Regions from separate parts of the Streptomyces chlorus genome, predicted to be linked through region 1. Evidence: riboswitches for the same ligand, from Rfam matches in the RefSeq annotation. Region 1 holds a riboswitch; each other region holds the start of a gene.

Region 1 (5,823 bases):
GCTCCTGCGGGACGAGCCCCACCCGGCGGACCAGGTCGCGGGGACGGGTGCGGTGCGGCACGGCGTCACCGGTGCGGACCGAACCGGCGGACGGTTCCACGAGCCCGACCAGTGCGCCGAGCAGCGTGGACTTGCCGGCGCCGTTGCGGCCCATGAGCGCGATCGTCTCGCCGGGGGCGACCGTCAGATCGATGTGGCGCAGCGCCCGGACGCTGCCGCGACGGACGGCCAGGGCGCGGACCTCGGCCACGTGGGCGGGGGTGGGTGCGAGGGTGGAAGGAGAGGCCGTGGCGGTGCCCGGCCGCTTGCGGGTGAACAGGGAGAGGGGGGTCCTGCGGGTGGTGGAAGTGGTGGGGGTGGCCGGGGGTTTCCGGGCGGGGACCGGTGCGGTCGTTGCGGCTGCCGTCGCCGTCGCCGTCGCCGTTGCCGTCGCGGTTGCCGTTTCCGCCTCCGCGAGGCGCTCACGCAGGGGGGCCGCGCGGCGGCGGGCGTCGCGCACGGTCAGCGGGAGCGGGGACCAGCCGGCGAGCCGGCCCAGGGCCACCACCGGCGGGAACACCGGGGACACCGCCATCACTTCCGCCGGGGTCCCGAACAGCGGGGGCTCGCCCGGTCCCGGCAGCAGCGCCACCCGGTCGGCGTACTGGACGACGCGTTCCAGGCGGTGCTCGGCCATGAGGACGGTGGTGCCGAGATCGTGGACGAGCCGCTGGAGCACCGCGAGGACCTCCTCTGCCGCCGCCGGGTCCAGCGCGGACGTCGGCTCGTCGAGGACCAGCACCCGGGGGTGCGGGGTGAGGACCGAGCCGATGGCGACGCGCTGCTGCTGGCCGCCGGAGAGCGTGGAGATGGGGCGGTCGCGCAGGTCGGCCAGGCCCAGCAGGTCCAGGGTCTCCTCGACGCGACGGCGCATCACGTCCGGGGGCAGTCCCAACGACTCCATGCCGTAAGCGAGCTCGTCCTCGACGAGGTCCGTCACGAAGTGCGACAGCGGGTCCTGGCCCACCGTCCCCACCACGTCGGCGAGTTCGCGTGGCTTGTGGGTACGGGTGTCGCGGCCGGCCACCGTGACCCTGCCGCGCAGGGTGCCGCCCGTGAAGTGCGGGACGAGGCCGCTGACCGCGCCCAGCACCGTGGACTTGCCGACCCCGGACGGCCCGGCGAGCAGGACGAGTTCGCCCTCCGGGACCTCGAAGTCGACGCCCCGCACGGAGGGTTCGGGGGAGCCGTCGTACGTCACGGAGACGTTCTCGAAGCGGATCACGACGGCTCCTTGCCGGTGTCCTCGGGGGCGGGGGTGACGAAGGCGGGGAGCAGGCCGATGAGGACGGCCGCTGCCGGCCACAGGGGCAGCGTGGGCGCGACCAGCGGCACCACACCGGGGTGCAGGGCCGCCGGGTCGCGCACGGCGGCGACGGCCAGCAGCGCCGCGACAGCCGAGCCGGAGCCGGCGACCAGCCAGGCGCGGGCGTCCCAGCGGTCGGGTCGGTAACGGGTGCGCAGGGAACGCCGTCCGCCCAGCCACAGCCCCGCGAGCGCGGCGGCCAGACCGGCGAGGAGCACGGGGACACCGTACGTGGCGCCTTCGGCGGTGAGCAGCCCGTACGTACCCGCGCAGACGCCGAGCAGCCCGCCGAGGGTGAGGACGGCGGTGGTACGCCGGACCCCGGCCGGGACCTGCGCCGTACGGCCGTACCCGCGGGCGTCCATCGCGGCGGCGAGCGCGACCGAACGCTCCAACGCGCCCTCCAGTACAGGGAGTCCGACCTGGAGCAGACCCCGGACCCCGCGGTCGGGACGGCCCCGCAGCCGACGGGCGGCGCGCAGCCGCTGGACGTCCGTGATCAGACTCGGCGCGAAGGTCAGCGCCACGACCACGGCCACACCCATCTCGTACAGCGCGCCGGGCAGGGACTTCAGCAGGCGGGACGGGTTGGCGAGGGCGTTCGCCGCGCCGACGCAGATGAGCAGCGTGGCCAGCTTCATGCCGTCGTACAGGGCGAACGTGAGCGCCTCGGCCGTGACCCGGCCGCCCAGACGGATGCCCTGCGCCCAGTCGGGGAGCGGGACTTCGGGCAGGTCGAGGAGGATGTGCGTACCGGGGACGGGGGAGCCGAGGACGATCGCGAAGAGCAGCCGGATGACGATCACGGCCAGCGCCAGCTTGACGAACGCGCCGTACGAGCGGGCCCAGGGGGCGTTCGGCCGGCGGGTGGCCACGACGTACGTGGAGACCATGACCAGGAGGGCGAGCAGCAGGGGGTTGGTGGTGCGGGTGGCGGCGACACCGAGAGCCAGCGCCCACAGCCACCAGGCGCCGGGGTGCAGGGGGGTGCCCTGCCGGCGACGGAGGGCGGGGGCGGTCGCTGTGCGTTCCCGTGGCCGGCTGCCGTCGGGCTCAGCCACGACGGCGTATCTGCCGGAAGGCCGCCGCCCCGAGCAGCGCCACCACGGCGATCCCGGCGACGAGACCGAGGGACGGACCACCGTCGCCGGACTCTCCGGACTCCCCGGCCTTATCGGACGCGGGGGAACCGGTGTCCTTGGCGCCGTTCTCGGTCTCCTTCCCGGGCGTCGATGCGCCCGTGCCGGACTCCGTGCCCGTCCCCGACACCTGCTCCCCGCACCCGCGCTGCGGGTATCCGGCGATGGCGCACAGCAGGGCGCTGTTGTCGTAGCGCAGGGGTTCGGCGACGGAGGCCAGGGCCTCGGCGCTGCTGGCGTCCGGGGCGACCCGGGCGCAGGCGGTGCGGTTCGCCGGCGGGGTCTCGCCGGACGGGGCGTCCTGGGCCGTACCGAAGTCGATGACGAGGGCGACCCGCTTGCTGCCGTCCTTCGCCGGGGTCTGCCCGCAGATGGCGGCGAAGTCGGTGGCGCCCCGGGGCTGCGCCGAGTCGTCGGACTCCTCGCTGACGGCGAAGCGGAAGCCCTGGACGTCGCCGTCGGCGGGGCGGGCGATGGACGGGCCCTGGGTGGCGTACGTCCAGGTGTCGCCGTCGAGGTCCCAGAAGGACCAGTACCGGTAGCCGGCGGCCTGCGCCTGGCCCGCGCCCGCCAGAAGGGGCAGGAGCGCGGCCAGGAACAGTACGACGGCCCGGCCGGCCCGGTGGGGCCGGCGGATCACGGCTGCTGCCTCTTCTTCCGGCTGCTCACCAGGATGCCGACGCCGGCACCGGCCACCAGGCAGACCCCGAGGGCCCACCAGACGCCCGAACCGGAGCCCGAGTCGTCCTTCTCCTTCTCGTCCTTCCGTTCCTGCCCGTTCTTCTCGCCGGAGGTGTCGGCCGCCTGTGCGGCGGGCCCGGTGGCGGTCAGCTGCTTCACCAGGTCGGTGCCGCCGAAGGCGCGCGGGTCGGTGCCCGTGGCGTGGGCGGCGAAGATCAGCTGGGCGTAGGCGGCGGGACCGCTCTGGGCGGCCCAGTCGGCGGCGTTCTTCTCCAGCCAGGCCACGGACTTCGCAGCCGGCCCGGTGGCGCCCTGCGCCGCGAGCGCGACCACCGCGTCGGCGGTGTTGCCGTAGTCGGGCTGGTCCTCGGCGCCGGGGAGCGCGGAGACGAGGTGACCGTCCGCGGCGAGCGCGTCCGTGAGGTGGGCGGCACCGTTGGCGGCGGCCTGCTCGGGCGTCCCGGCCTTCTCGCACGCGGCGTCCGCCGCCTTGCCCTTGCCCGGCTCGACCACCAGGCCCACACCGAGGGAGCCGGCCACACCGGCCGCGGTGGCGTCGGCGTTGGCGACCAGTTCGCCCTTCTTGTCCGGCTGGAAGGCGAAGGCGCCCGCCCCGTCGCCCTTGGTGTCGCACGGCAGGGCCAGCTTCAGCAGGGCGTCGTAGGGGGACTTGCCGTCCTTGACGACCGCGGCCGGCTTCTCGCCTGCGGCGGCGAGCGCGCCGACGACGACGGACGTGGAGTTGGCGTCGCTGTCCCCGCCCGCCATGTAGCCCCAGCCGCCGTCCTTGTTCTGGACGGACTTCAGCCAGTTGAGGGCCTTGCCGGTGACGGCGTCGTGCCCGCCGAGCGCGGCGAGGGCCTGCACGGCGGCGGCGGTCTGGTTGGTGTCGACCATGGTCTTGGCGTCGCACGCGGTGCCGGTGTCGGCGCGGAACGGGGCGAAGGAGCCGTCGGCGCACTGCTGGCCGGCCAGCCAGTCGACGGCCGCCTTCGGCGGCTCGGCACCCACCGTGTGCTGGGCGAGCAGGGCCAGCGACTGGCGCCACACACCGTCGTACTGCGGGTCGCTCTCGCCGTACAGGGCGGAGGGCAGGGCCTGCTGGGACGGCGAGGGGGACGGCGACGAGTCGGCGGTGGCCGGTGCGGCGGCGCCGAGCACGGCTATGGCGGCCAGGACCGCTGCGCTGCTGCGGACGTTCATGATCGGCGGGGGCCTCTCCCTGTGAGGGAGCCGGGCAGCACGGGACACCCCGGCGGCTCGGCTCCGCATACCTCGGCGGTGCCGCGCACCGGCGGACCGCCGGACGCGTGAGCCGGTCACGATCCGTCCGGGGCATTCCGGCTCACCGTCACGGTGGACGGCTCACGGTTGCGGGTCAGCGCCGGAATTGCACCGGCTTTCCCCCGTACGGGTGTGATGACGACGTCGCCACTCTACCCGCCCGTAAGAAAGCGGTCAGGAGTGGCTTGAAACGGGTGGCCGAGGTCACGTGACCGCGTAGGTCACCCGCTCACACCACCGCTTACGTCACCGGCCCGCACGGCCGTGTACGTCACCGGCCCGCACCCGTCGACGGGTGCGGGCCGGCACCTGAGCCGCTGGAACCGGGGCTTCGGTCAGGAGGCTGTGCAGGGGCCGAGCTGGGGTGGCGTCGTCGAGCCGCCGTTCCTCGTCACCGTGAAGCCGAAGGTCGTCGAGGCTCCGGCCGCGAGCGTGCCGTTCCAACTGGAGCGCACCGTCATGACGTTGCCGCTGGTGTCCCAGGTGGGTGAGCCGTTCCAGACCGTGGAGACCTTCTGCGGGGGCGTCATGGTGACGTTCACGCTCCACGCGCTGATCGGCGAACTGCCCGCCGTGATGGTCACCTTGCCGTTGTAGGCGCCGCCCCAGTCCTCCGTCGTGGTGTAGGCGGCGGTGCAGGCCGCGCCGGGGGTGCCGGGGCCGCCGCCACCGCCGGGGGCGCCGCCGAGCGCGCTCAGGACGGCGTGGTAGGCGGGTTTCTTGGTGTAGTTGTCGTCGAACAGCAGGGGCGTTCCGCTCGACCGCCACGAGTACTTGTCCGGGATGCCCCATACCGTGATGCCGGTGCACCGGGACACCGCGAGGCAGGTGGTGACGACATTGCCGTAGTGGGTGGCCTGGGTCGTGCCCGAGCCCTCGATGTCCAACTCGGTGATCTGTACGTCCACACCGAGGTCGGCGAAGCGCTGGAGGTTGGCCCGGTAGTCGGAGGGCACCGGGGAGGCGCTGTTGAAGTGGGACTGGAAACCCACGCAGTCGATGGGCACGCCACGGGACTTGAAGTCCCGGACCATGGCGTAGACGGCGTTGCTCTTCGCGTTGACGCCGTCGGTGTTGTAGTCGTTGTAGCAGAGTTTGGCGTTCGGGTCGGCCGCGCGGGCCGTACGGAAGGCCTCCTCGATGAAGCCGTTGCCGAGCCTGTCCTGGAAGGGCGAGCTGCGCCGGGCGCCGCTGCTTCCGTCCTGGAACGCCTCGTTGACCACGTCCCAGGAGTGGATCGCGCCCCGGTAGTGCGTCATGACCTGGGTGATGTGGTTGTTCATCGCCGACCGCAGGTCGGTGGCGCCGAGGCCGGAGACCCAGCCGGGCAGCTGGGAGTGCCACACCAGGGTGTGCCCGCGGACCGACTTGCCC
Region 2 (5,823 bases), on a different contig from region 1:
TCTTGGGCTTCTTCGGCTGCCAGGCCTCGGCGTTCCACCAGGGGCCGCTGGCGAAGCCGTGCTCGTGCGGTTCGACCTGCGTGGTGAGGCCTTCCCATCGGTCGGCGAGGACGTAGAGGTGGTCGATGTGGGTGAGGAAGGTGTAGCCGGGGTTCTTGACGAGTGCGCGCTGGAGGTCGTCGTAGGCGGCCTTGCGGTCGTCGGGGTCCTGGCTGCGGCGGCCGGTGTCGAGGGCCTTGTCGACGGCGGGGTTGTCGTAGTGGGGCATGTTGTTGAAACCGTCGCCGGCGAGGGAGGAGTGCAGCAGGGTGTAGAGGCCGAAGTCGGGGTCGCCGGTGCTGCCGAAGCCGGCGAGGACGGCGTCCTTGCCCATCCGGGGTTCGATGACCTCCCAGGTGGCGCCCTCGACCTTGACGTCGATGCCGGCCTTCTTGGCGTCGGAGGCGTAGGCGAGGGCGTGGTCCTGGCGGACCTTGTCGCCGGAGGGGTAGAAGAGGGTGAAGGCGGCCCGGACGCCGTCCTTGGCGCGGATGCCGTCCTTGCCGGCCTTCCAGCCGTCGCGGTCGAGGATCTTCCGGGCCTCGGCGAGGTCCTGGGGGCGTTCGACGTCCTTGGTGTACCAGGGGTCGTCCAGGGGCAGCGGGCCGTAGGCGGGGCGGCCGGCTCCGTCGAGGATCTTGTCGACCATGGCCCGACGGTCCACGGCGAGGTCGAGGGCGCGGCGGACGGCGGTGTCGCCGGTGACCTCGTTCGCGGTGGGGAGGGTGACGGCGCGGAAGTCGTAGGTGGTGGCCTGGTACGTGGTGCGGCCGTCGTCGTTCTTGAAGGTGGCGGCGAGGTTGGGCGGGAGGGTCGCGCCGTCGAGGTCGCCGGAGCGCAGCCGGGTGGCTCGGACGTCGTCGTCGGCGATGACCGCCATGGTGAGCTTCTTCACCTTCGGGGCGCCGCCCCAGTAGTCCGGGTTCGCCTTGAAGGTGAGCTTCTCACCCTTGCTCCAGCCGGTGAGGACGTACGGTCCGGTGCCGACCGGCTCGGTGTTGAAGGCGCCGGTGTTGGGGTCCTGCTCGCCGGCGATGTGCTCGGGGACGATGGGCAGGACGGTGCGGGCGGCGAAGGCCGCGTACGGGTACTTGAGGGTGAAGACGACCTTGTCGTCGCCGTCCGCGCGGACCCGCTCGACGGCGTCCAGTTCGCTCTTGGCGGTGTTGTTGGTCTTGTCGTCGAGCACCGTTTCGTACGTGTAGACGACGTCCTCGGCGGTGAGGGGTTCGCCGTCGCTGAACTTCACGCCGGAGCGGAGGGTGTAGGTGTAGGTGCGGCCGTCGTCGGCGATCTCGGGGAGCGCCTTGGCCAGGGCGGGCTTCAGTTTCAGGTCGGCGTCCCGGGCGAGCAGCCCGTCGAAGACCTTGGAGTTGCCGTCCTTGCCGTAGCCGAGCAGGGGGCTCAGGGTGTCGGGCTCGGAGGGGACTCCGATCACCACGGACTCGGCGGACCCGCCGCCCGTACCGGCGTCCGAGCCGCCGGTCGGCGCCGAGCAGGCGGCGACCGCGGCGGCCATGGTCGCCGCGAGGGCGGTACCCCGTATTCGTCGGATGGTCATCGAATCTCACACCTCTGCTGCCCGGAACTCGTTGTTGCATATTAGTTGCAGCTGGGCTCTGCCCAGGACCCCCTCCCCCCATTCCCGCGCTGGGGTGAACGGCGCCGAAAGGGTGCCGCCCGCGCGCCCGCCGATGTGCGACCTGCGTGCCGTGGTGGTCAGGACCGCGGATGTGCGCCGGGGCGAGAGCCGCGGAACGCCGTGCGCGCGCCCCCCTGGGGCGGCTTGTCAGGTGCCTGGACCTGGGTCTACTGTCACCACGCCTTGGTGAACGGGAAATCCGGTGCGATACCGGTGCGGCCCTCGCCACTGTGATCGGGAAGTCCGGCTCCGGCCCCTGGTCCTGTCCCCCCGACAGGACCGACGGGCAGCCACTGGGTCCACCTGGGACCCGGGAAGGCGGAGTTCGGGCGGTGGTACCCGTCAGCCAGGAGACCGGCCAAGGCGCGTCAACCATCCACGAGGTGCTGGAGAGGGTCTGCTGAGCCATGCACATTGCCGAGGGTTTTCTGCCACCGGTGCACGCGGTCGCCTGGGGCGCCGCGGCGGCGCCGTTCGTCGTCCACGGAGCCCGGTCGCTCATCCGTGAAGTCAAGGAACATCCCGAGAACACGCTGCTGCTCGGCGCCTCGGGAGCGTTCACCTTCGTCCTGTCCGCGCTGAAACTGCCCTCGGTGACGGGGAGTTGCTCCCACCCCACCGGCACCGGCCTGGGCGCCATCCTGTTCCGGCCGCCGGTCATGGCGGTACTGGGCACCATCACCCTGCTGTTCCAGGCCCTGTTGCTCGCCCACGGCGGGCTGACCACGCTGGGCGCCAACGTCTTCTCGATGGCGATCGTCGGTCCGTGGGCGGGGTACGGCGTGTACCGGCTGGCGCGCCGGTACGGGGCGCCGCTGATGGCCGCGGTGTTCTGCGGCGCGTTCGTCGCCGACCTGTCCACGTACTGCGTGACGAGTGTGCAGCTGGCGCTCGCGTTCCCCGACCCGGGGAGTGGATTCCTGGGCGCGCTCGGGAAGTTCGGCTCCATCTTCGCCCTGACGCAGATCCCGCTCGCGGTGAGCGAGGGGCTGCTGACGGTGCTGGTGATGCGCCTGCTGGTGCAGTCCAGCAAGGGCGAACTGACCCGGCTCGGCGTGCTGGTGGCCGGAAAGCGGGCCGCGACGGCGGCGGAGGCCGGAACGGAAACAGAGTCGGGGACGACAACAGAGTCGGGGACGACCGGGGCGGTGGCGCGATGACCAGGAACGCGAAGATCAACACGCTGCTGCTGCTCGCCGTGGCCGCGCTCGCGGTGCTGCCGCTGGTGCTCGGGCTCGGCGATCACAAGGAGGAGCCGTTCGCGGGCGCGGACGGCGAGGCGGAGACCGCGATCACCGAGATCGAACCGGACTACGAGCCGTGGTTCTCGCCGCTGTACGAACCCCCTTCCGGTGAGATCGAGTCGGGGCTCTTCGCCCTCCAGGCCGCCGTCGGCGCGGGCGTCCTGGCGTACTACTTCGGGGTGCGGCGCGGGCGTCGGCAGGGTACGGAAGGGGTGCGGCGGCAACTGCGGGAGACCGGAGCGGACTTGAGTACCGGCACCGGCACCGGCGTGGGCATCGGCGCGGGCCCCGACGAGGCGGTCTCCCCCGGATCCCGGTCCTGACCGGCCGTGCTGCCGATCGACGCGGCGGCGCACAGCAGTCGCTGGCGCCGCCGTCATCCCGTGGACAAGGCCGTGCTCGGACTGGGGCTCACCGTGCTCGCGATCTCCCTGCCGCCCTGGCCGGGCGCGGCCCTGGTGCTGCTGACCGCGCTCGCGGTGCTGCTGGGCCCGGCGGGGGTGCCGGGGCGGCGGCTGTGGCGCGCCTACCGGGTGCCGCTGGGCTTCTGCGTCACCGGGGCGCTCCCGCTGCTGGTGCAGGTGGGCGGGCCGGACGGGTTCGTGTCTCCGGCCCCCGAAGGGCCGCTGCGCGCGGGCGAGTTGCTGCTGCGCACCTCGGCGGCCTCCCTCGGTGTGCTGCTGTTCGCCTTCACCACGCCGATGTCCGACCTGCTGCCGCGCCTGGTACGGGCCGGGGTGCCCGCTCCCCTCGTCGACGTGGCTCTGGTGACGTACCGCATGAGCTTCCTGCTGCTCGACTCGGTGCGCCGGATCAGGGAGGCGCAGGCGGCCCGGCTCGGGCACACCACCCGGGCGGCGGCCTGGCGTTCGCTGGGCGGGCTCGGCGCGACGGCGTTCGTCCGGTCCTTCGACCGGGCGGCGCGGCTGCAGACGGGGCTCGCCGGACGCGGCTACGACGGCACGCTGCGCGTGCTGGTGCCCGAGGCGCGGGTCTCCGTACGGTTCACGGCCGTGAGCCTGTTACTTCTCGCGGCGCTGGCCGCCGTCGCCCTTCTCCTGGAAAGCCGGATGCCATGAGCGATCCCGCCCTGGTCCCCGCCCTGGTCGCCCTGCGGGACGCGTCCTTCGCCTACGAGGACGGCCCGGCCGTGCTCACCGGCCTCGACTTCGAGGTGCGGGAGGGGCGCGCGCTCGCCCTGCTGGGCCGCAACGGCAGCGGCAAGACCACGCTGATGCGGCTGCTGAGCGGTGGACTACGGCCGAGCGGGGGCGAGTTGGCCGTGGCCGGCCGGCCGGTCCGGTACGACCGCAAGGGGCTGACCCGGTTGCGGACGACGGTGCAGCTGGTGGTGCAGGACCCCGACGACCAGTTGTTCGCGGCGTCCGTGGGCCAGGACGTGTCGTTCGGACCGCTGAACCTCGGCCTGTCCGACACGCAGGTACGGGCGCGGGTCTCGGAGGCGCTGGCCGCGCTCGACATCACCGCCCTCGCCGAACGGCCCACCCATCTGCTGTCCTACGGGCAGCGCAAGCGGACCGCGATCGCGGGCGCGGTGGCGATGCGGCCGCGCGTCCTGATCCTGGACGAGCCGACCGCGGGCCTCGACCCGGACGGTCAGGAACGGCTGCTCGCGACGCTCGCCGGGTTGCGCGAGCGGGGCACCACGGTCGTCATGGCCACCCACGACGTGGACCTCGCCCTGCGCTGGGCCGACGACGCCGCGCTGCTCACGCCGTCCGGCGCCCGCACCGGCCCCGCCGCCGCGATGCTGGCCCGCACGGACCTGCTCGCGGCGGCGGGACTGCGGCTGCCGTGGGGCGTCGCGGCGGCGCGGCTGTTGCGCACCCAGGGCCTGCTGGCGGATGGGACCACCGGTCCCCGGACCCCGGAGGAACTGGCCGCGCTGATCGCGGTGTCCCCGGAGCACACGGAGCACGCCGACGGCGGATGACCCCCGGCCCGGGCAGCGCCGCGGGGCGTGTTCGCAAGCCCCGCGCGGCCGGGGCGCGTCTCGGCGCGTCGCATACGACCGGAATCTGTACAGAATCAGGACTCTACCTGGGTACGGTGACAGCATGGAGATCCCCGAGGTCGTGACCGTCAGTGACGCGCGCGCGAGACTGTCGCGCATACTGACCGACCTGTCGGAGTCCGGCGCGGATGCCGAGCCCGTCCTGATCGGCGCCCACCGCAAGCCCCAGGGCGTCCTCCTGTCCGTCGAGGCCTTCGAGTCGCTGAGCGGCCGAGCGGCACGACGTGGCGCAGTCGCCTCGGCCACCGGTTCCGTCGAGGCCGAGGGGCTCCACCCCTCCGAGGCCTCGGACCACGACACCGAGGCCTACGTGAGGGGCGACCTCGACGCGGACACCCTTGTCGCCCGCGCGATCGCCCGCCACCGGCGGACTTCGGAGCAGCGGGCAGGGTGAACGATCCGTACGCCATGCCCAACGGTGTGCTGCGCAACAAGCTCGGCATCACCGACCAGCAACTGCTCGCGGCAGCGGAGGCGGACATCACCCGAGCGCGGTGGCGCGGGTGATGGCCGACTCGACGGCGGCGATGCGGTCGCCGAGGAGGGCGAGGGCGGCGACCGCGCGGGTGAGGGCGTCGTCGTCGGGGCCGCCGAGGGCGTGGGTGCGCACGTGGGCGGCCTTGATCCCGGCCCAGCGGTCGGCCCGCTCGGCGGTGAGGGTGCCGCGCAGTTCGGCGAGCTTGAGCAGGTTCGCCTCGGCGCCGGTGGTGAGGGTCTGCGCCTCGGCCGCGTAGTGGTCGTCGATGACGGCGGAGAGTTCGGCGTCGTTCATGACCGGCTGGATCCGCTGGGCGATCTTGTTCATGTTGCGGTAGGAGCCCTGGAGCCGGAACGGCGGCTCGGTGCGGGCGTCGTCGGACTGG
Region 3 (5,823 bases), on a different contig from region 1:
ACGGGCCGGGGACGGGCGGGGAACACGCCGCGGAGCGGAATCCCCGGCGACGGCCCGCGGGACTGGCGGCACGGGCCGCCCCGGTCGGCGCGGCGGGACGGGACGAGCGGGACGGGCGGGACGGGCGCGGCGGGACGGGACGGGACGGGACGGGCGCGGCGGTCACATGAAAGGGGTGAGGAAGCGGCGCAGCGCCTCTTCGTAGGTGTGCGGGTCGGCGTTCCACATGGCGCCGTGCGGCGCGTCCGCGACCATGTGCAGGATGGCCATGTTGGGCTGGGCGGCGGCCAGGCGACGGGAGAGCTGCCAGGGGGCCACGGTGTCGCCGGAGCCGTGGACGATCAGGGTGGGGATGCCGAGGCGCTCCGGCCCCGGCGTGCCGAGGTGATGGCCTCCGTGGTGGTCGCCGTGGCGGCCGATGCGGCCCTGGGCGGCGCGGACGGCAAGCGGCAGCAGCGCTCCGGGGGTGCGGCGGGCCGCGGCCAGGGCGCGCAGCGTCGACTCCCAGCTGAGCACCGGGGAGTCGAGGACCAGCCCGGCGACGTGGTCACGCAGTGTGGAACGGGCGGCGGCGTGCAGCGCCATGGTCGCGCCGGTGGACCAGCCGAGCAGGACGACCTGCCGGGCACCGGCGTCCACCGCGTACCGGATCGCCGCGTCGAGGTCGCGCCACTCGGTCTCGCCGAGGTGGTTGAGGCCGTCGGGCGAGCGCGGTGCGCCCTGATCGCCCCGGTAGGAAGGGACGAGCACCGGGAAGTGGTGGCGGTGCAGGAACTCCATGAGGTTCATGGCGTGTTCCCGAGTGGCGCCGAGGCCGTGCACCGCGAGCACCCAGGTGTCCCGGACGCCCGGCACGAACCAGGCGGGGAGAGGGCCGAGTTCGCCGGGGACATCGACGTCGGTATGGTCCAGGCCCAGGGCGGTCCCCGGGTCGCCGACATAGAGGTTCGGGGTGAGCCAGACCCGGTCGCCGGGCTCCAGGGTGCCCCGTACGACGCGTTCCAGGTGGCGTACGACGGTGTCGGCGGAGTCCGGAACGCCCTCCAGGACGGGTCCGACGATCGCGTGGGTGCCGTCACCGGAGAGGCCGTAGCGGCCGGGCCGCAGCGTGGCGAGGTGCCGGGTGAGGGTGACCTGGCCGGCGGCGGTGCCGTGCACGGTGAGCCGGGGCTCGGTGGGCAGGGGTCTGCCCGGCGGCGCCTTGAGGGCGGCGTCGCTGGCGAACCGGCCGACCGCCACCGCGGCGACGGAGGCCCCTATCACGGCGGTGACGGCAGCGGCCGTCGCTCTGACAGTACGCACCCACCCAGTGTCCCGGCCGACCGGCCGACCGGCCACCCCAGCGACGGTCCGGGACCCGAGCCAACGGGACGCCGGGCCTCGGGTCACCAAGGCACCGGGCCACCGGGTCGCCGGGTCGCCGGGTCACGCGGTATCGATCGGTCGAGGGGCGCCGTGCCAGGGCATCGCCACCCGCGTCGCCCGACCGCTCCGGAGGACGCCACCGCCCGCCTCCGTCGCCGGGCAGGTCAGCCGCGCTGTCCGTAGCTCCGCAGGCGGTCGGTGACCTCCGCCAGGTGGTCGGCCGACAGGAGGTTCGGGGAGCGGCCGGGGACGGACGAGGCGGTCAGCCAGAGCCTGCACATCCATTCCAGTTGGGCGGTGCGGTCGTAGGCCTGGTCGAGGGTCGCGCCGTGGGTGACGGTGCCGTGGTTCTGGAGGAGGCAGCCGGTCCGGTCCTCGAGGGCGCGCAGCATGTTCTCGGCCAGCTCGTCGGTGCCGTACGTCGCGTAGGGAGCCACCCGGACGGGTCCGCCGAGCGCGGCGGCCATGTAGTGGATCAGCGGGAGTTCGTCGACGAGCGTGGAGACGGCCGTCGCGTGCACGGCGTGCGTGTGCACCACCGCGCGGGCGCCGGTCGTGCGGTACACCGCGAGATGCAGGGGCAGTTCGCTGGTCGGGACCAGGGTGCCGAGGACCTGCCGGCCGGTGAGGTCGACGCCGGTGACGTCGTCCGGCGTCAGCCGGTCGTAGGGCACTCCCGACGGTGTGACCAGCACGGTCTCCCCGACCCGCACCGAGACGTTGCCGGAGGTCCCGACGACGAGCCCGTCCGAGACGGTCCGGCGGGCCGCCCCGACGAGGGTGGTCCAGGCACGCGCCTCCTCGCCGCTCACGGCTCTGTCCTGCCGCTCCCTCACGCGCTGCGGGCGGTCCTCGGCGCGTGCTGCGCCCTCCGCGCCCCGCCGGTCCCCCTGTCGCTCAGTCATGCCGCGATCCTGCCGGGTGACCGAGATCTCTTCAACGGCGTCTCGTCGGCTCCCTCGACTGCCCTCGACTGCCCTCGGCCGCCCTCGGCCGCCCTCGGCCGCCCTCGGCTCACTGTGGAGCAGTCGGCTTCATCACAGTCACCCTGTCGCCCATTCCAGTTCATCTTCCGTTCATCCAGGTTACCTACGTTCAACGCGCCAATGACTTCGAACGATTGCCTGGGTAAATGGAAAGCTTCTCGCTGATCCTCGCGATTGTGGTGGTAACCGCACTCGCGTTTGATTTCACGAACGGTTTCCACGACACCGCGAACGCGATGGCGACGACCATTTCGACCGGTGCCCTCAAGCCCAAGGTCGCGGTGGCGATGTCCGCCGTGCTCAACCTGGTGGGCGCCTTCCTCTCCGTGGAGGTCGCCAACACGATCTCCAAGGGCCTCGTCGACGAGGCCGGCATCCGTCCCGAGGTCATCTTCGCCGCACTGGTCGGCGCGATCCTCTGGAACCTCCTGACCTGGCTGGTCGGTCTGCCGTCCAGCTCCTCGCACGCCCTGATGGGCGGCCTGATCGGCGCCACCGTCGCCTCGGCGGGCTTCGGCGCGGTGCACGGCGACGTCCTGGTCACCAAGGTGCTGATCCCCGCGATCGTCGCGCCGCTGGTCGCCGGCCTGGCCGCGATGTTCGCGACCCGGCTGACCTACCGCATGGGCCGCAAGTCGGCCGACAGCAAGGCCTCCGAGAAGGGGTACCGGGCCGGACAGATCGCCTCCGCCGGTCTGGTCTCCCTGGCCCACGGCACCAACGACGCCCAGAAGACGATGGGCATCATCACCCTGGCTCTGGTCGCCGGCGGCACCCTCGCCCCGGACTCCGACCCGCCGATGTGGGTCATCCTCTCCGCGGGCATCGCCATCGCGCTCGGCACCTACCTCGGCGGCTGGCGCATCATCCGCACCATGGGCAAGGGCCTGACCGACCTCCAGCCGCAGCAGGGCTTCGCCGCCCAGACCAGCGCCGCGACGGTCATCCTGGCCTCCTCCCACCTCGGTTTCTCCCTGTCCACCACGCACTCCGTCTCCGGTTCCGTGATGGGTGCGGGCCTGGGCCGCAAGGGCGGCGTGGTCCGCTGGTCGACGGCCACCCGGATGTTCGTCGCCTGGGGCCTGACGCTGCCGGCGGCGGCCCTGGTCGCGGCGATCGCCGAGTGGGTCTGCGGCTTCGGCAGCTGGGGCACCGCCCTCGTCGCCGTCTTCCTGATCGCCTCCAGTGCGGCGATCTGGAAGATCTCCCGGCGCGAGGTCGTCGACCACACCAATGTCAACGTCACTGACGCCACTGACGCCACTGACGCCACTGACGAGGAGCAGAGCGGCGTCGTGACCGCGGCCATGGCCGCGGTGGCGCCCCCGCCGGCGAGCCCCGCGGCCGAGGAGCTCTCGGCCACCATCCCGGCCCCCACCGACCCGATGGCCCCTCCGGCCAGGACCACGGTCTGACCCCGCAGGAAGACACGTAGGAGAAGAGCACCATGAAGATCGACTGGGCGGCCCTCGGTTCCGTCTTCGGCGTCAGCCTCGTGGTCACCGTGGCCCTGGTGGCTCTGTTCACCCTGGGCATTACCGGACTGTCCCGCCGTGAACGGGCCGCCGCCCAGGGCGAGTCCGCGGTCCTGGCGGTCACCGGCGCCTACGCCTGCTTCGCGGCCTGCGCGGCGGCGGTGACGTACGGGATCTATCTGATCATGGCCTGATGACTTCCTGACGGCTGCCTGATTCCGGGGCCGGGGCCCGGGCCGGCGTCCCGGTCGGGTTCATGCCGTCCGGCGGGCGGTGCGGGGCACGTTGCCTCCGTACCGCCCGTTTCGCGCTTCCCGGACCATCCGTCGACCGGACCCGGACCGCCTGCCGGCCGTTTCCGCTCCGCCCGTCACGCCGCGGAACCCCTCTGTGGGCCTCAGCACACTTCAGCCTCGCAGGTCAAAGGCAAGTTGACGGTTCTTCCGGACCGTGGTGAACTGCCGGAGCCATTACGGCGGCAGGAGAGGAAGCCGGTGTGAATCCGGCGCGGTCCCGCCACTGTCACCGGGGTGAACGACCCCGGGAGCCAGGAACTCCCACCGCCGGTCTCGTCGAACCAGGGCGTGGACACCCTGAGTGAGGACATACCGCCATGCCCGGCTGCCTGTTGAGGTCGACCAGCGATGCTCCGCCCCGGCTCGGGGCGGCCACTCCCACCGGATCCCTCACCGGCTGAACCCATGGGTGCCGATCGCGAGTTCGCGTACGGCGCCGCCGCCGGCCTTCTCGGCGACCTGTTTCTCGGCGATCCCCGCCGAGGGCATCCGGTCGCCGCTTTCGGGCGGGCCGCGGCTGCCGTGGAACGGGTTCTGTGGCAGGACGACCGGGGTCGGGGCGCGCTGCACACCGCCGTCTGCGTCGGCGGGGCCGTCGCTCTGGGGAGCCTGGCCGCCCGCCTCGTACGGTCCTCCCCCGCCGCCTCCGTCGCCCTGACCGGCGCGGCCACCTGGGCCGTCGTCGGAGGGACGTCGCTGGCCCGGGAGGCCCGCGCCATCGGGCGTGCCCTGCAGTCCGGGGACGTCGAGGCGGCGCGGGCGCGGCTGCCGCACCTGTGCGGGCGGGACCCGCAGGCGCTGGACGCCGAGGGGATCGCCCGCGCGGTCGTGGAGTCCGTCGCCGAGAACACCTCCGACGCCGTGGTGGGCGCCCTGGTGTGGGGGGCCGTCGCCGGTGTGCCGGGGCTGCTCGGGTTCCGGGCCGTCAACACCCTGGACGCCATGGTCGGCCACAAGTCCCCCCGCCATCTGCGGTACGGCTGGGCCTCCGCGCGCCTCGACGACGTCGCCGGGTGGCCCGGGGCGCGGCTGACCGCCGTACTCGCCGCGGTCGCGGGGCCGGATCCGCGGGGTGCCGTCCTGGCCTGGCGCGCGGATGCCGCGAAGCATCCGAGTCCCAACGCCGGGCCCGTGGAGGCGTCCTTCGCGGGCGCGCTCGGCGTGCGGCTCGGCGGGACGCTGTCCTACGCCGGGCGGGTCGAGCACCGCCCCGTCCTCAACAGCGGCGGCCGTGCCGTGACCGTGGCGGACATCGACCGCTCGGTACGGCTCTCGCGGCGCGTCGGCTGGCTGGCACTCGGCGTCGGCGCCGCCGCGCGCATCGGCGTACGAGCCGTTGTGCGGGCCGGCGTACGGGCCGGTGTGCGAGGCGTCCCGAAGGCGCGCGGAAAGGGGCGTACGGCATGACAGGCGGTATGACGGGCGGTATGACGGGCGGCGGCCTGCTGGTCGCCGGTACGACGTCGGACGCCGGCAAGAGTGTGGTGACCGCCGGGATCTGCCGGTGGCTGGTGCGGCAGGGCGTCAAGGTCGCGCCGTTCAAGGCGCAGAACATGTCGCTGAACTCGTTCGTGACGCGGGAGGGCGCCGAGATCGGGCGGGCGCAGGCCATGCAGGCCCAGGCCTGCCGGGTCGAGCCGACCGCGCTGATGAACCCGGTGCTGCTCAAGCCGGGCGGAGAGCGGAGCAGCCAGGTCGTGC
Region 4 (5,823 bases), on a different contig from region 1:
TCGAGGAGACCGGCGGCGGCGAGTACGAACACGCCGGAGCAGACGCTGAGGACCCTGGCTCCCCGGTCCACGCCCCGGCGCAGCGCGTCCAGCAGCTCGGGCGGGAAGTCCCGCGACTCGTAGCACGAGCCGGCGGGTACGGCGATGAGGTCCGCTGCCTCCAGCCGGTCCAGGCCGTGCTCGACCTGGAGCGAGAAGCCCGTGTTGCTGCGCAGCGAGGGGCCTTCGGCGGAGGCGACCGCGAAGTCGTAGACGGGCAGACCGTCGTCGCTGCGGTCGACGCCGAAGACCTCGCAGACGACGCCGAGTTCGAAGGGGTTCACGCTGTCGAGCAGGACGGCGGCCACATTGCGGAGCATGACTCCAGTGTGCCCTGCCGCTGGCAGTAAATCGAGGGTGCGCGGCAGTCCTGCCACTGTTCGGTAAGGAGCGTCCGGCGTGACAGTGGTGTCCATGGAGACGACACACGTGGAAGCGCTGATCGGAATGCTGACCGTTCTCGGACTGCTCGTCCTGATGGTCCTCCCCGCCGTCATCGGCATCGCGCACGAGCGGAGGATCGACCGACAGCTGAAGCGGGCTGGGACCGACCGCGCCGCCCACACCTCGGCCGGGGCGTCCCGGCCGGCGCGGAGTCCCGCGCACGGCCCCGCGCGGAGTGCCACCTCGCACCACACCGCACGCGCGGCGTGAGGCGGGGTGGCACCCGGGCGGACGCCCCGTGGAGGTTCCCCGAAGGGCTGTCCTGCTAGAACTCCTCGTCCAGGTCGACCGTGCCCTCCACGGCGACCTGGTACGCGGACGGACGCCGCTCGAAGAAGTTCGTCAGCTCCTGGACCCCCTGGAGCTCCATGAACGAGAACGGATTGCCCGAGCCGTACACCGGAGCGAAGCCCAGGCGGGTGAGCCGCTGGTCGGCCACGCACTCCAGGTACTGCCGCATCGACTCGGTGTTCATGCCCGGCAGCCCGTCACCGCACAGGTCGCGCCCGAACTGCAGCTCCGCCTCGACCGCCTCGCGCAGCATGTCCGTCACCTGCTGCTGAAGCTCGTCGTCGAACAGGTCCGGCTCCTCCTTGCGGACGGTGTCGACCACGTCGAAGGCGAAGGACATGTGCATCGTCTCGTCCCGGAACACCCAGTTGGTGCCGGTCGCGAGACCGTGCAGCAGGCCCCGGCTGCGGAACCAGTACACGTAGGCGAACGCCCCGTAGAAGAACAGGCCCTCGATGCACGCGGCGAAGCAGATCAGGTTGAGGAGGAAGCGGCGGCGGTCGGCCCGCGTCTCCAGCCGGTCGAGTTTCTCCACCGAGTCCATCCACGTGAAGCAGAACTCGGCCTTCTCCCGGATGGACGGGATGTTCTCCACCGCCGCGAACGCGGCCGTCCGGTCCTCCGGATCGGGCAGGTAGGTGTCCAGCAGGGTCAGATAGAACTGGACGTGCACCGCCTCCTCGAAGAGCTGCCGCGACAGATACAGCCGCGCCTCCGGGGAGTTGATGTGCTTGTAGAGGGTGAGCACCAGGTTGTTGGCCACGATCGAGTCGCCGGTGGCGAAGAACGCCACCAGACGGCCGATCAGATGCTGTTCGGCGGGGCTCAGTTTCGCGAGGTCGGCGACGTCCGAGTGGAGGTCGACCTCCTCCACGGTCCAGGTGTTCTTGATCGCGTCCCGGTAGCGCTCGTAGAAGTCGGGGTAACGCATGGGGCGCAGGGTGAGTTCGAAGCCCGGCTCGAGCAGGTTCCGGGTTCGGGGGGCGGTGGTCATTACTGGCAGGCCTCGCAGGACTCGGGGTTCTCAAGGGAGCAGGCGACGGCTTCGGGGTCGGCGGCCGGCTGCCGGGCGGGGACAGGGGTGGGGACGGGGCCGGCGGCGGCAGTGGTCTGTGCCTGGGCCGCGCGGGCGATGCGGGTCGCCGGTCGGGAGCGCAGGTAGTACGTGGTCTTCAGGCCCCGCTTCCAGGCGTAGGCGTACATCGAGGAGAGCTTTCCGATGGTCGGCGTCTCCATGAACAGGTTCAGCGACTGCGACTGGTCCAGGAACGGGGTGCGGTCGGCGGCCATGTCGATCAGGGCGCGCTGCGGGATCTCCCACGCGGTGCGGTACAGCCCGCGCACCTCCTCGGGGATCCAGGTGAAGTCCCGCACCGAGCCGCCGGCCTCGCGCAGCGCCTCGCGGGTCCGCGCGTCCCACACGCCCAGCCGCTTCAGGTCGTTCACCAGATACGAGTTGACCTGGAGGAACTCACCGGACAGCGTCTCGCGCTTGAACAGGTTGGACACCTGCGGCTCGATGCACTCGTACACGCCCGCGATGGACGCGATGGTGGCGGTCGGCGCGATCGCCAGCAGCAGCGAGTTGCGCATGCCGACGGAGGCGATACGTTCGCGCAGCGCCGACCAGCGCTCGGGCCAGGTGAGTTCGGTGTCGTAGTGGTCGGGGTGCAGCACGCCCCGGGCGGTACGCGTGTGCTCCCAGGCCGGCAGGGGGCCGACGGGGTTCCCCGCTGTCCCGGAGCCCGTCGCGGGCGTCCGGGGGCGCGCGGCGAGGTCGGCGGAGGTCTCGTACGCGGCGAGCATGATGCGCTCGGCGATCCGGGTGGAGAGCCGCCGGGCCTTCGGGGAGTCGAAGGGCAGGCGCAGGGCGAAGAAGACGTCCTGGAGGCCCATCACTCCCAGCCCCACCGGGCGCCAGCGCGCGTTGGAACGGCCCGCCTGCTCGGTCGGGTAGAAGTTGATGTCCACGACCCGGTCGAGGAAGGTGACGGCTGTGCGCACGGTCTCGTCCAGCCGCTCCCAGTCCAGGTCACCGGCCGCCGGGTCGACGAGCGCGCCGAGGTTGACCGAGCCCAGGTTGCAGACCGCTGTCTCCCCGTCGCTGGTGACCTCGAGGATCTCCGTGCACAGGTTGGACGAGTGGACGACGTGGCCGGGCTCGGCGGTCTGGTTGGCGGTGCGGTTGGCGGCGTCCTTGAACGCCATCCAGCCGTTGCCGGTCTGGGCGAGGGTCCGCATCATGCGCCCGTACAGCTCCCGGGCGGGGATCGTCTTCCGCGCCAGGCCCGCGGCCTCGGCGGCCCGGTAGGCCGCGTCGAACTCCTCGCCCCACAGGTCGACCAGGTCCGGGACGGCGGACGGGGAGAACAGCGACCAGGCGGCGTCGGCGTCGACCCGGCGCATGAACTCGTCCGGCACCCAGTGCGCGAGGTTCAGGTTGTGCGTACGGCGGGCGTCCTCACCGGTGTTGTCGCGCAGCTCCAGGAACTCCTCGATGTCCGAGTGCCAGGTCTCCAGGTAGACCGCCGCCGCGCCCTTGCGCCGGCCGCCCTGGTTCACGGCGGCGACGGAGGCGTCCAGGGTCTTCAGGAACGGGACGATGCCGCCTGAGTGCCCGTTGGTGCCGCGGATCAGCGAACCCCGGGAGCGGATGCGGGAGTAGGCCAGGCCGATGCCGCCGGCGTGCTTGGAGAGGCGGGCCACCTGGTGGTAGCGGTCGTAGAGGGAGTCCAGCTCGTCCTTGGGGGAGTCGAGGAGGTAGCAGGAGGACATCTGGGGGTGTCGGGTACCGGAGTTGAACAGGGTGGGGGAGGAGGGAAGGTACTCCAGGCGGCTCATCAGGCCGTACAGCTCGGCGACTTCGTCCACCGCACGGGGGGTGCCGTTCTCGGCGAGACCGGCGGCGACCCGCAGCAGGAAGTGCTGCGGTGCCTCGACGACCTTGCGGGTGACCGGATGCCGCAGCAGATAGCGGCTGTACAGGGTGCGCAGCCCGAAGTAGCCGAAGCGGTCGTCCGCGCGGGGGTCGATCAGCGCGTCAAGACGGTCCGAGTGCAGCAGGACGAACTCGGCGGTCCGGTCCGCGATGAGGCCCTCGCGGTGCCCGGCAGCGATCGACGAGGTGAACGACGTGACACCCTGCGAGGCGGCCTCGGCGCGGATGCCGAGGGTCAGCAGGCGGGCGGCGAGCCGGGAGTGGACGGGATCCTCGGAGATGAGCCCGGCCGCCGCCTCGGTGGCCAGCTCGCGCAGCTCGGCCTCGTCCGCATGGGCGGACCGGCCGCGCAGCGCGGCGGCGGCGACCCGGCCGGGGTCGGCGTCGGGGAGATCGGCGGTCAGCTCGGTCAGGGTCCGCAGCAGCGCGGCACCGGGGCCGTCGCTCACGTCGACCGCTGAAGCAGGATCGGCTGGCGCGATGGTCACGTGGGGCTCTCCCTCGCTCGGCACGGGGCCTCGGCGAGGGCAGGGGGCAGCACACGAGCACGCGAACGTGCCTCGCGTCCACCGGCCCATTCCGCGAGGCCCGGACGTCAGGCACCCGGACCGGACGGCCGGGCGCACTGTCGGCAGGTCCTCGGACTAAGCCCGTGCGGGTACGCGGGAAACGCGAACACGCACAAGTACACCGTTGCGGGACAGTTCCGGATTCGCACCGGATTCCCCTGCGGCGACAGCGAGCACGAGCATACATCTTGTGTCGGGTTCTGTCGGCGGGCCCATATCTTGTGTCCCGGTGGGTGCTGCGGCGCAGGGCCGCGGTGGTGTCAGAGCGTCAGCTCATAGGTGAGCAGCGTGATGTCGTCCAGGTGCGGAACAGGGTTCCAGTCCCGCCCGGGGGAGCGGACGAAACCGAGACGCTCGTGGATGCGGTGGGCCGCACGCATCGTCCGCCGGGTCGACAGCACGATCCGTACGCACCCCTCCGTGGCCCGTGGCCCGTGCCCGGTCGGCACAGGCGCGGACGAGGGCCTTCCCCGACACCCCGGCGCCGGGCGGCGCGGGCGACCGCGAGCATCCGGATCTCCGCCTCGCCGGGCCCGGCCGTATCGGCCATCGGCCCGCCGCGCGGTACGAACGTCACCCCGCCCAGCACCCTTCCCGCGCCGCCCGCCTCCGCCGCCCCGGGACGCGCTCCGGTCCTCTCCACGGCGACCAGTACCTCGGCGGTCGTGGCCCGCCCGGCGACGTCCCTGAGCTCACCGAGGTACGCGTCGCTCTCCCGAAGCCGAGCAGCCCGTCGCGCGGACAGGCCTGCGCGGTGAGCTCACCGAGCTCCTCGAACTCGTACGGTTCCACCGGCCGGGTGACGATGTCCATGGGGCGAGTGTGCCCCGCGGGTACGACAACGGGCCGCCGGAGACATCCGCGGCCCGTTGTCGTACCCGCGTACCGCGTCAGTGCTTGCCGTCGGCGGCTGTGTCGGCTGTGTCGGCCGTGTCCAGGGGCAGCTCGGTGCTGACGCCCGGATCGCCCGCGTCCACCGTGTAGTCCTGCGGCCGGGTCTCGTCGATGCCCTCGGGCGCCTTGACGGCCCTCAGGACGAAGGTCAGGGCGATCGTGACCAGGGCATTGGTCACGAAGGCGGTGAGGCCGATGTAGCCGATCTCGCCGATACCCGGGATCTCCTTTGACGAGCCGCCGAAGTGCTTCTGCGTCGGCGAGGCCACCCCGTACGCCGCGACCGTGCCGTAGACCATGCCGACCGCCCAGCCCGCGAGCAGCGCCCAGCGGTGGAACCAGCGGGTGAACAGGCCGCCCACCAGGGCGGGGAAGGTCTGCAGGATCCAGATGCCGCCAAGGAGCTGGAAGTTGATGGCGACCGTCTTGTCCATGGTGAGGACGAAGGCCAGCGCACCCACCTTCACGAGCAGCGAGACCACCTTGGAGACCTTGGTCTCCTGCGCGGGTGTCGCGTCCGGCTTGATGAAGTCCTTGTAGATGTTGCGGGTGAACAGGTTCGCGGCGGCGATCGACATGATCGCCGCCGGCACCAGCGCCCCGATGCCGATGGCGGCGAAGGCCACGCCGGCGAACCAGGCCGGGAAC

What was found. Region 1 has a riboswitch for cobalamin ahead of ACFPZI_RS03705 (prenyltransferase/squalene oxidase repeat-containing protein). Riboswitches for the same ligand answer to the same signal wherever they lie in the genome.
Region 2: another riboswitch for cobalamin. It lies ahead of ACFPZI_RS19420 (energy-coupling factor ABC transporter permease); the one in region 1 lies ahead of ACFPZI_RS03705 (prenyltransferase/squalene oxidase repeat-containing protein).
Region 3: another riboswitch for cobalamin. It lies ahead of ACFPZI_RS13625 (cobalamin biosynthesis protein); the one in region 1 lies ahead of ACFPZI_RS03705 (prenyltransferase/squalene oxidase repeat-containing protein).
Region 4: another riboswitch for cobalamin. It lies ahead of ACFPZI_RS23945 (ribonucleoside-diphosphate reductase subunit alpha); the one in region 1 lies ahead of ACFPZI_RS03705 (prenyltransferase/squalene oxidase repeat-containing protein).

What each region holds. Positions count from the first base shown of each region.
Region 1 is NZ_JBHSOA010000006.1:115,003-120,825, reverse strand. Features, by position in the region: gene ACFPZI_RS03720 (ABC transporter ATP-binding protein) at 1-1,264, opposite strand, end outside; gene ACFPZI_RS03715 (energy-coupling factor transporter transmembrane component T) at 1,261-2,328, opposite strand; gene ACFPZI_RS03710 (SCO2322 family protein) at 2,399-3,124, opposite strand; gene ACFPZI_RS03705 (prenyltransferase/squalene oxidase repeat-containing protein) at 3,121-4,368, opposite strand; adenosylcobalamin-variant (AdoCbl-variant) riboswitch at 4,491-4,589, opposite strand; gene ACFPZI_RS03700 (glycoside hydrolase family 10 protein) at 4,785-5,823, opposite strand, start outside.
Region 2 is NZ_JBHSOA010000042.1:46,434-52,256, forward strand. Features, by position in the region: gene ACFPZI_RS19415 (ABC transporter substrate-binding protein) at 1-1,600, opposite strand, end outside; cobalamin riboswitch at 1,828-2,058, shown strand; gene ACFPZI_RS19420 (energy-coupling factor ABC transporter permease) at 2,089-2,841, shown strand; gene ACFPZI_RS19425 (energy-coupling factor ABC transporter substrate-binding protein) at 2,838-3,248, shown strand; gene cbiQ (cobalt ECF transporter T component CbiQ) at 3,255-4,004, shown strand; gene ACFPZI_RS19435 (energy-coupling factor ABC transporter ATP-binding protein) at 4,001-4,879, shown strand; gene ACFPZI_RS19440 (antitoxin VbhA family protein) at 5,004-5,354, shown strand; gene ACFPZI_RS19445 (DNA repair ATPase) at 5,442-5,823, opposite strand, start outside.
Region 3 is NZ_JBHSOA010000025.1:449,407-455,229, reverse strand. Features, by position in the region: gene ACFPZI_RS13645 (alpha/beta hydrolase) at 163-1,302, opposite strand; gene ACFPZI_RS13640 (class II aldolase/adducin family protein) at 1,530-2,270, opposite strand; gene ACFPZI_RS13635 (inorganic phosphate transporter) at 2,498-3,766, shown strand; gene ACFPZI_RS13630 (hypothetical protein) at 3,799-4,020, shown strand; cobalamin riboswitch at 4,264-4,402, shown strand; gene ACFPZI_RS13625 (cobalamin biosynthesis protein) at 4,528-5,529, shown strand; gene ACFPZI_RS13620 (cobyric acid synthase) at 5,550-5,823, shown strand, end outside.
Region 4 is NZ_JBHSOA010000053.1:24,803-30,625, reverse strand. Features, by position in the region: gene ACFPZI_RS23960 (GlxA family transcriptional regulator) at 1-359, opposite strand, end outside; gene ACFPZI_RS23955 (hypothetical protein) at 454-693, shown strand; gene ACFPZI_RS23950 (ribonucleotide-diphosphate reductase subunit beta) at 749-1,768, opposite strand; gene ACFPZI_RS23945 (ribonucleoside-diphosphate reductase subunit alpha) at 1,768-4,200, opposite strand; cobalamin riboswitch at 4,326-4,464, opposite strand; partial or broken gene ACFPZI_RS23940 (GNAT family N-acetyltransferase) at 4,542-5,094, opposite strand; gene mctP (monocarboxylate uptake permease MctP) at 5,172-5,823, opposite strand, start outside.